One region of the Limnohabitans sp. TS-CS-82 genome, then DNA from elsewhere that is predicted to be linked to it. Evidence: predicted binding sites of a transcription regulator. Region 1 holds the regulator's gene; each other region holds the start of a gene.
What was found. Region 1 encodes FNR, which switches genes on or off when oxygen is low (the NO sensors DNR and NnrR bind a similar motif). Its sites were predicted from a motif close to TTGATNNNNATCAA; they were not measured.

Region 1 (3,275 bases):
CCATGGTCAACAAGCCCTGCGCTTGCATGGTGGCCAAGCTTTCCATCTCTGCTGCGAAGTATTTTTTGAAGTCCACCAAGTGCGCCAACTCGACCGATTCAAACAGCACGCTACCTTGGCACATCAGTGCCATGATGACGGTGCGACGCACCAAGTCATCACGCGACAAAGCCATGCCACGTGCCACGGGCAAACGGCCTTGGTTGAGCAAGTCGTAATACTCGTCCAAGGTCTTGACGTTTTGACTGAAGGTGGGGCCCACGCGACCGATGGAAGAAACACCCAAGGCAATCAGATCGCAATCGGGCTGCGTGCTGTAGCCTTGAAAGTTGCGGTGCAAGCGGCCTTGGCGCTTGGCCACAGCCAGCGCGTCGTTGGGTAAGGCAAAGTGGTCCATGCCCACGTACACATAACCGGCCTCCACCAACACACGCATCGCGCTGGACAACATGACCAGCTTCGAAGCCGCAGGCGGCAAGTCTTGCGTATGGATGCGACGCTGTGGCTTGAAGCGCTCGGGCAAGTGCGCATAGGCATACAAGGCAATGCGGTCGGGACGCAGTTGGGTGATTTTTTCCAAAGTGCGCTCAAAGGTTTCTGGCGTTTGCATGGGCAAGCCATAAATCAAATCGGCATTGACGGATTCAAAACCCAATTCGCGCGCAGCAGCAACCAAGTCAAACACTTGCTCAGCGGGTTGAATACGATGCACCGCTTTTTGCACGGCGGGCTCAAAGTCTTGCACGCCAAAGCTCAGGCGGTTAAAGCCCAGTTCCGCCAAGTGGGCCAATCGCTCACGCGTCACCGTGCGTGGGTCAATCTCGACCGAGTATTCACCGCCTGGCGCAAACTGAAAGTTGCGACGCAGCATGGCCATGAGTTGCGCCAACTCTGCATCACTCAAAAACGTCGGGCTACCGCCACCCAAGTGCAATTGAGACACCACTTGACCTTGACCAAGGTGCGCAATGTTTAGATCAACCTCGCGCTCAAGGTAGCGCAAATACTCTGCGCCACGCTCGTGGTGTTTGGTGATGATCTTGTTACAGGCGCAGTAGTAACACAGTGACTCGCAAAACGGGATGTGCACATACAGCGACAAGGGATAGGCTTTGGCGCCCACACCATCGCGGCGTTGCTCTAACGCTTGCAAATAATCGGCCTCACCAAACGCCTCCACAAATCGGTCTGCCGTGGGATACGAGGTGTAACGCGGCCCCGCCACGTCATAGCGCTGCAAAAGTTCTGGATTGAGGACAAGAGAATGCATAAGTTCACACCTAAATTTGCGCTCCATAATAGGCGTGCAGGCGCAGCAAAAAGTTGACCTGCATCAACACAAACGACTGTCAGACCCCATGAATTCCACCAGTATCAAAGTCGCCTGTTCCAATTGCAATTTGCGCGAACTGTGCATGCCTTTAGGCTTGAACGAGAGCGAGATGGAGCGTGTGGACGAAGTGGTGGCCACACGCCGCAAAGTGGCACGTGGTGACAACCTGTTCAGGAATGGTGACAAGTTCAATGCGCTGTACGCCATTCGCACAGGCTTCTTCAAAACACGCATCTCTGCTGAGGACGGCCGCGACCAAGTGACGGGTTTTCAAATGGCCGGTGAAATCATCGGTCTAGACGGCATCGTGAGCGACCACCACACCTGCGATGCGGTGGCACTGGAAGACGCCGAAGTGTGCGTGATGCCTTTTGATCGCATTGAAGAGCTGTCGCGCGAAATCACGTCCCTGCAGCGCCATGTCCACAAAATCATGAGCCGAGAAATCGTGCGTGAAAACGGTGTGATGTTGCTGCTGGGCAGCATGCGTGCAGAAGAGCGTCTCGCGGCGTTCTTGTTGAACTTGGTGCAGCGCCTGCACGCCAGAGGGTTCTCTCAGTCTGAACTCATTTTGCGCATGACGCGCGAAGATATTGGCAGCTACCTTGGGCTCAAACTCGAAACGGTGAGCCGCACGTTTTCAAAGTTTGTAGAAGACGGCGTCGTAGAAGTCAAACAACGCCATGTGCGCATTTTGAATGCCGATGCGCTCAAGCTCATCGTGAACGCACAAACCTGCCAACCTATTTAAACAGCGACAGGGTCGCAACACACCTCTTGCTTGGGGCAGCCATCAGGTCGCTCTGTTGGCACCATCGGGCAACGGTTCATTTCAAACGGTGATACCGACAGCAAGGTGGTCAATGCGCTGGAGGCTGCCGTGACCATCCAGAAAACAAAAAACGACAAGGTATAGACACCTTGTCGTGAGAGCTCAATAGGCTGACCAAACCATTGCATATCTTGCGGGTCTACAAACGCAAACACCAGCATTTCCAAAACACCTGCTACTAAAAAAGCAGGCCATGCAATCCACATCATTCGCTGAGCCAACATTCTGATTCTCCTAAACAGGAATGAGTTCAGTCTAGGCTCGAATGACAGCGCCAAGTCATGGGGTTTTCGCGGGGGTCTCTTGCTTGGCTGACTCAGCTTTGGGCGTCACCACATGGTTACGCGCCTGCATGGCGGGTGCCAGCTGCATGTCTTTTTCTGCCGCCAAGGTTTTGTTGATATCTAAGCCTCGGCGGTAATAGTCGTCGGCCACCACGGGGTCGGGCACGCGAATGGCAATCGCCAACGTGATGAATCCCGCCACAATGACCGCAGCAGGGCCCGCGATGATGAGCCAAACGTGACCATATTGCCACCATGCTTTGGTATCAGTTGTTTCTTGTTTCATGATGCATTACCTAGGAACGATGAACACAGATTTTTCGACCACAAACTCATCGGTACCCAAGGCCTGAACTTCAAACATGATTTTGTGCGAGCCACCCTCGACAGAACCATAAGGCACATCGGCACGCAACACAATCCAACGGGCTTGTGCAGGGTCCACCATGACTTCGGTATCGGTCGTGATTTTCAAACCTGGCAAACCTTTGACTGACAAGCGGTAAGTCTGAATGCTCTCCGCTGCGTTCATGATTTGCAGACGGTACACATTTTCAAGTGTGCCGTATTCCGTGATGCGCGACAAAGTCGAGCGGTCACGCACCACGTCAACCTTGAACGGTGTACGCAAGCTCAACGACACAAACAAGCCCACTGTCACAGCCAACAAGATCATGGTGTAGATCTGAATGCGCGGGCGCATCAGGCGTTGCCAGATTTGGGCGGGCGTCCACTTGTTGTCCATCGCATTTTGCGTGGAGTAGCGCACCAAGCCACGGGCATAGCCCATCTTGTCCATCACGGTGTCGCACACGTCAGCGCAAGC
Region 2 (3,275 bases), on a different contig from region 1:
CGCGTTTGGGAACGGCACGAAGACCATTGCGCACGCCATTGCCGAATCGAGCGCGTTCAGCATCGCAGGTGGCGGCGACACCTTGGCTGCCATTGCCAAGTACGGCATCGAAAAACAAGTGGGCTACATCTCTACCGGCGGCGGCGCTTTCTTGGAAGTGCTGGAAGGCAAGACCTTGCCAGCGTTTGAAATTTTGACCAAGCGCGCTGCGGGTTAATTACCAAGCACAAGCAAACGAAAACAACTGCCGGCTCATGCTGTCTTGGCTCACAGGGCGCCATCCCTCGGGAACAGGGAGTGACTTGATGGCAGGGCCGTTGCCCATCTTGTTGGGATGGCTGGTGGCGCTGAGGGTTTTGTACTTGCCTTCGGTGCAGTCGTAGTCGATGTTGGACTTGACCGATTGCTGGCCTGTTTTATCAGGGCTCGTCAGGTCGTACACCACCCAAACACGGCGGTTGTAACCCAGCTTGCTGATGGCGCTGGAGTCGATGTAGACGGTGGCCACTTCATTGCGCGTGACCGTCACCCACATGGCGTGAGACGCTGCAGAGGCAACGGCCAACAAAAGCAAAACGATGAGTTTCATGGGTGAGAAGCGTACAAGAAAAAGCCCCGCAAATTCGTGTGAACTTGCGGGGCTTTGAATCTGGCGATGGCGATTAGGCTGCTTTCATGGCACGAGGGCTTGTGACCTTGCCTTCGTATGTCATCCAGCTGTCCGTTTTGAAGTCATACAGCTTGCAGTCGCGGGCGGTTTGCACATACCAGCTCCAAGAGAAAGGCTGAACGATGATGCGTTCTGGCAGCAACTCTTCGAGTTTGCTTTGCGCTTGCTTCAACTTGTACAGAGGAATGCTCATGTCCAAGTGGTGCGCGGTGTGCTCCATGATGTGGTGCATCAGCGCGCCGATGTTGAATGGGAAGGTCAAGTGCACGGTGGTCGACACAAAAGGCGAAGCCTTTGACCAGCCGGTGCGCTCCTCGTGCCAAGACACGTCCACATGGGTGTGGTGCACGTACACCACGAAACCAATCATGGTCACCCAGAAGAAGAATGGAATGATCACGCCCATCAGTAAGATGTAGCCAATGGTTTGGCCTGTGGCCACTGCGGCCCAAGCCATGACAGCCACCCAAGCAGCGCCAAAGCCAGTGATGAGCCAGCAGTCTTTTGTGAAGATAGGGCGGCGTGTAGGCATGTTCTTTTCGTTGGGGAACACCATCTTGTTCCACCAGATTTCGATCATGTAGTACAGGCCAGGTGCCCAGCCGCTGCGGTACACGCGGTCTTTGAGCTTTTGCATGGGGCTCAGCGCTTCAAACTCTTCGGGGGTGTAAGGGGCCCACACGAAGTCGAAGTTTTTGAGGTTGGTGTAACCGTGGTGCACCACGTTGTGGCCGATGTCCCACAAGCTGTAGGCGGTCAACGAGGGCAAGAAAGCAATGCGGCCCAACCACTTGTTGAGGTTGCGGTGCGGTGTGAGGCTTTGGTGGCAAGCATCGTGGCCCAAGATGAACAAGCGGCCAATCACAAAGCCTGCGACGCAGCCGCACAGAAGCTTGGCCCACCATGCGTCAAAGTACACGGTGCCTGTCAACAGTGCTGCCCACAGCACGTAGTCGACGACGAGCATGACAATAGCCAGCGCTGTGGTGCGCTCAGCCAAAGGAATCAGCCACTCGCGCATGACTTTGCGGTGTGGCATGGGTTCGCCGGGAAGGATCGGTTGGATATGTGTGGTCATAGGAATTGAATCTTAGGTGGCCTGCGAAGATGCGCACTGATTTGCATCAACTGTTCACGCCATTATCGCTGCATACGCCAAAAAAGAGGGTGTTTACCCGTTGGTGGGTCAAGGCCATCGGTTAAAAAGAGACAAAAAGAATTCGTTCTTAAGGCCCTTAACCCTGCAACCCCATGCGCTGGGGCGCTTGAGGCGTGCAAGAATGAAACAAACAAAACACATACGGAGACAAAGAATATGGCACGTCACGCGACCAAAATTGTTGCTACTTTAGGCCCAGCTTCCAGCGACCCTGCATTGCTTGAAGCCATGATTCGCGCCGGCGTCAACGTGGTGCGCCTTAATTTCAGCCACGGCAAAGCTCAAGACCACATCGATCGCGCCCGTTTGGTGCGCGAAGCCGCAGCCCGTGCAGGCCGCGAAGTGGCCATCATGGCCGACCTGCAAGGCCCAAAAATCCGCGTGGGCAAGTTTGTCGATGGCAAGGTCATGCTGGAAAACGGCGCGAAGTTTGTGCTCGATGCCTCACGCACCGAGCCCGGCGATTTGCAAGGCGTGGGCCTTGACTACAAAGAGCTGCCACGCGATGTGAAGCCCGGCGATTTGCTGTTGCTCAACGATGGCTTGATTGTGTTGACCGTCGAAGCCGTGCGCGGCGAACAAGTGCACACCACAGTGAAGATTGGTGGCGAGTTGTCGAACAACAAAGGCATCAACAAACAAGGCGGCGGCTTGACCGCGCCTGCGTTGACCGCCAAAGACATGGAAGACATCAAAACCGCGATGAGCTTCCAAGCCGACTACCTTGCCGTGAGCTTTCCCAAAAACGCCACAGACATGGAAATGGCGCGCCAACTGGCCAACGTGGCTGGCGCTGAGTACAAACACAAGCCGGGCTTGATAGCCAAGATTGAACGTGCTGAGGCCATCCCGCTGCTCGACGAAATTTTGCGTGCCAGCGACGGCATCATGGTGGCGCGAGGCGACTTGGCGGTAGAAGTGGGCAACGCAGCAGTGCCTGCGCTGCAAAAACGCATGATCAAGCTGGCACGTCAGCACGACAAGGTGGTGATCACCGCCACGCAAATGATGGAGAGCATGATCACCAACCCTGTGCCCACTCGCGCCGAGGTGAGTGATGTGGCCAACGCCGTGATTGACGGCACAGATGCCGTCATGCTCAGCGCCGAAACTGCCGCAGGCAAGTACCCGCTGGAAACCGTGGAAGAAATGTCCAAAATTTGCGAGGCCGCCGAGGCTGCCGAGGACGTAGAACTGGACGCTGATTTCAAAGGCCAAACCTTCAACCGCATTGACCAAACCATTGCCATGGGGGCGCTCTTCACGGCACACCACTTGGGCGCCAAAGCCATCGTGGCCTTGACCGAGTCGGGCTCCACCGCGCTGTGGATGAGCCGCCACCGCATTCACATCCCTATTTATGCGGTGACCACCAAGGTGGCGTCGCAACGCCGCATGGCCTTGTTCCGCAATGTGCGCCCTTTGTTGATGGACACCAGCGCTGAC
Region 3 (3,275 bases), on a different contig from region 1:
GTTGGGCAAAGGCTTTGGCTTTGTGCAAAGCAAGCCCGCCACCGCGTTCAGCCCCGTGGCGGTAACGCTCGATGAGTTGGGCGACGCGTGGGACAAAGGCCGTTTGCACCTCACTGTGCAGTCCACATGGAATGGCCGCAAGGTCGGCATGTGTGATGCGGGCCCCGACATGACGTTTCACTTTGGGCAGCTCATTGCGCACCTGTGCAAAACGCGCAACGTGCGGGCGGGCTCCATCATTGGCAGCGGCACGGTCAGCAACCAAGGCATCGAGGTCAAGGGCAAAAAAGACTGGCCCAAAGGCTACAGCTGCATCGCGGAAAAGCGCGCCATCGAAACCATTTTGGACGGCAAGCCCAGCACCGAGTTCATGAAGTTTGGCGACACGATTCGCATCGAGGTGAAGGGCAAAGATGGCCAAACCGTGTTTGGCGCGATCGACCAAAAGATCGTCGAACTAGAGGCGTAATTCAAAGTCGAAGCGTCAGGGGCGAGGCCTGATCGCTGCGTGCTTTAGGCGCCGTAAACCGTCTCTAAATTGGCAAACCCTTTGATTTCCAAGGGGTTGCCGAAGGGGTCCAGAAAGAACATGGTCCACTGCTCGCCGGGCTGACCGGCAAAGCGCAAATGCGGTTCTAAAACAAAGGCGGTGCCCGCTGCCTTGAGCCGCTCGGCCATGGCTTGCCAGTCGGGCAAATTCAGCACCAAGCCAAAGTGCGGCATGGGCACCAACTTGCCGTCGACATGGCCTGTGTTTTGGGTTTTCAAAGGCTCGCCCAAGTGCAGCGAGATTTGGTGGTCGTAAAAGTCAAAGTCCACCCACGTTTCGGTGCTGCGGCCCTCGGTACAGCCCAGCAAGTCGCCATAAAAATGGCGTGCGGTGTTGAGATCGGTGACGTTGAAGGCGAAATGAAAAAGGCTGCGCATGCCCAAAAGCATAGCAGCAGCCCTTGACCTCGTCAGCGCATGGTTTATGGCGTGACCGCGTTCCCCGCCATGCCATCGAACTTTTTGAAATATTGACGCGCCATGGCGACCACTTGGGCGTCGCTGGGGTGGTCGCTGACCACGCTGTCGATGATGTGCAGGCCAGTTTGGTGTTGCTTGCACCAATCTCGAAATTCGTTGCGCGCCAAGCCCGGGCCCGTCAACAACACCTCGTGCGTGCCGACCAAGGCTTTGGCAATGGCGGCATAAAACGCGGGCGTATCCAGCGGTTTGCCTTGGTGTTTGTGGTGGCTGCGCGATTTGATGCGTTGCGCCTCGGCGTGTTCGCGGTCAAACATCAGCACATGGGCTTCTTGGTAATCCATCCAAACGACGGCGTGAAAAGTGGTCATACAAAGCTTTCGGGGTTAACGGTGAGTTAGGGGTGGATGTGTTCGGCTTTTTCTTGGCAACCGATGCAGCGCGCCACGTCGGGCCACGCCTTCAGGCGAGCGGTGGCAATGGCTTGGCCGCAGGTGGTGCATAGGCCGTAGGTGCCCGCGGCCAAACGCTGCAGCGCATCGTCGATGTGGGTTAGTTCTTGGGTTTCGTGTTCGCTCAAGGCCAGCGCGATGTCGTGTTCGGTGATGGTCTGGGCATGCGAGTCTTGGGTGGGCGCAAATTGCTCGGCGGCCACTTCGGCGCGGCTGTGCAGGCCGCCACGTTGCTCGGCAATGCGCGCCAACACGTTCGCACGCAAGGTTTCAAGCATGCGTTTGATGCGGGTGGTTTCTGTCTGATCCATCAAAACTCCTTAAATTAGCACTTTGATGATGATCTTTTCGATATTTTGAGTTTTGATGTAAATCAACAAATGGCTGAACGGCCGGTTGAATTGGCGGCTCATGGCTCACGCGGCGCCATCTGAAAGAATGGGGGCTATGAAATTGATTTGGTTCGCCGCTTTGTGCGGCTTTTTGAGCACAGCCGCGCAGGCGTTTGACACCCCCATGGCCGAGCGCACGCGGGCCTGCACTTACTGCCATGGCGAGCAGGGCAAGGCGGGGCCTGACGGTTATTACCCACGCTTGGCGGGCAAGCCCGCGGGGTATTTGTTCAACCAGCTGCAAAACTTTCAGCAAGGCCGTCGCCAATACGACTTGATGGCGCGCTTGATCGAGCCTTTGCCCGAGGCCTATTTGCGCGACATGGCGCAGTATTTCTCGGGCCTCAAAGTGCCTTACCCCGCACCCGCCTTGAGCGCGGCCAGCGTGCCCCCCGCTTTGCTGGCGCTTGGACGCGCGCTCACTTTGGAGGGCGATGCCACACGTGGCGTGCCCGCGTGTGCGTCGTGTCATGGCGCGCAGCTCACGGGCGTGGCGCCCAACGTGCCGGGCTTGTTGGGCTTGCCCTTGGATTACCTGAACGGCCAGCTCGGTGCTTGGCAATCGGGCCAACGCCGCGCCCATGCGCCCGACTGCATGGCGCAAGTGGTGAAACGTTTGAACTCAGATGATTTGATGGCTGTGGCGCAATACCTCGCTCGCCAACCCTTACCCGCTGACACCTCCCCGGTGAGTGTGACCACCTTGCGCGCGAGCTGGACACAGCGCCCCGCCTCAGGCCATTTGCTCACCCAAGCCGGCTGGACCTGCGGCAGTGCGCCTTTGAACGGAGGCCAGCCATGAAGCGCGTGTTGCTGGTGATGTTGGCGGTGTGCGTGACGCTCACCGCGTGGGTGGTGTGGGACAACTTTGGCGATGGCGTAGACACCCGCGATCACGTCGTGGCGTCTGCCCAGCTTGACCGCGACGCTGCCTCTTTAGGTGCTGCGTCAGCCGATGCGGCGCAGCGTGTGTCAGACCGCGTGGCGCAAGGCGCTTACCTCGCCCGCGCGGGCAATTGCGTGTCGTGTCACACCGCGCCTGGGCAAGCGCCTTATACGGGCGGCCGTGCGCTGGAGACGCCCTTTGGCAAGGTCTACGCCAGCAACTTGACGCCCGATGCGCAAACCGGTTTGGGCACGTGGAACGCGCAGCATTTTTGGCGTGCCTTGCATCACGGCCGGTCCAAAGACGGTCGCTTGCTGGCGCCTGCCTTTCCCTACAACCACACCAGCTTGGTGACCCGTGCGGATGCCGATGCGCTGTTTGCCTACTTCCAAAGTTTGGCTCCCGTGGCCAACGCTGTGCCCGAGCACGCGTTGCGCTGGCCGTTTGGCACGCAGCCCGCGTTTGCGGTGTGGCGCAGCCTGTATTTCAAACCGGCCCAATTCACGGCGGACGCACAGCAATCGCCAGCATGGAACCGTGGCGCGTACTTGGTGCAAGGCCTGGGGCACTGCGCGG

Region 2: the regulator FNR is predicted to act here: its motif matches at 1,785-1,798, upstream of C5F52_RS21620 (fatty acid desaturase).
Region 3: the regulator FNR is predicted to act here: its motif matches at 1,785-1,798, upstream of C5F52_RS17915 (TraR/DksA family transcriptional regulator).

What each region holds. Positions count from the first base shown of each region.
Region 1 covers NZ_PTQX01000007.1:121,432-124,706, reverse strand. The annotation lists gene hemN (oxygen-independent coproporphyrinogen III oxidase) at 1-1,270, opposite strand, end outside; gene fnr (fumarate/nitrate reduction transcriptional regulator Fnr) at 1,347-2,084, shown strand; gene C5F52_RS15150 (hypothetical protein) at 2,081-2,389, opposite strand; gene C5F52_RS15145 (FixH family protein) at 2,445-2,735, opposite strand; gene ccoG (cytochrome c oxidase accessory protein CcoG) at 2,742-3,275, opposite strand, start outside.
Region 2 covers NZ_PTQX01000013.1:47,748-51,022, forward strand. The annotation lists gene C5F52_RS21610 (phosphoglycerate kinase) at 1-217, shown strand, start outside; gene C5F52_RS21615 (surface-adhesin E family protein) at 218-589, opposite strand; gene C5F52_RS21620 (fatty acid desaturase) at 663-1,748, opposite strand; gene pyk (pyruvate kinase) at 1,986-3,275, shown strand, end outside.
Region 3 covers NZ_PTQX01000009.1:144,495-147,769, reverse strand. The annotation lists gene C5F52_RS17930 (fumarylacetoacetate hydrolase family protein) at 1-469, shown strand, start outside; gene C5F52_RS17925 (VOC family protein) at 514-927, opposite strand; gene C5F52_RS17920 (hypothetical protein) at 972-1,340, opposite strand; gene C5F52_RS17915 (TraR/DksA family transcriptional regulator) at 1,367-1,732, opposite strand; gene C5F52_RS17910 (c-type cytochrome) at 1,869-2,615, shown strand; gene C5F52_RS17905 (c-type cytochrome) at 2,612-3,275, shown strand, end outside.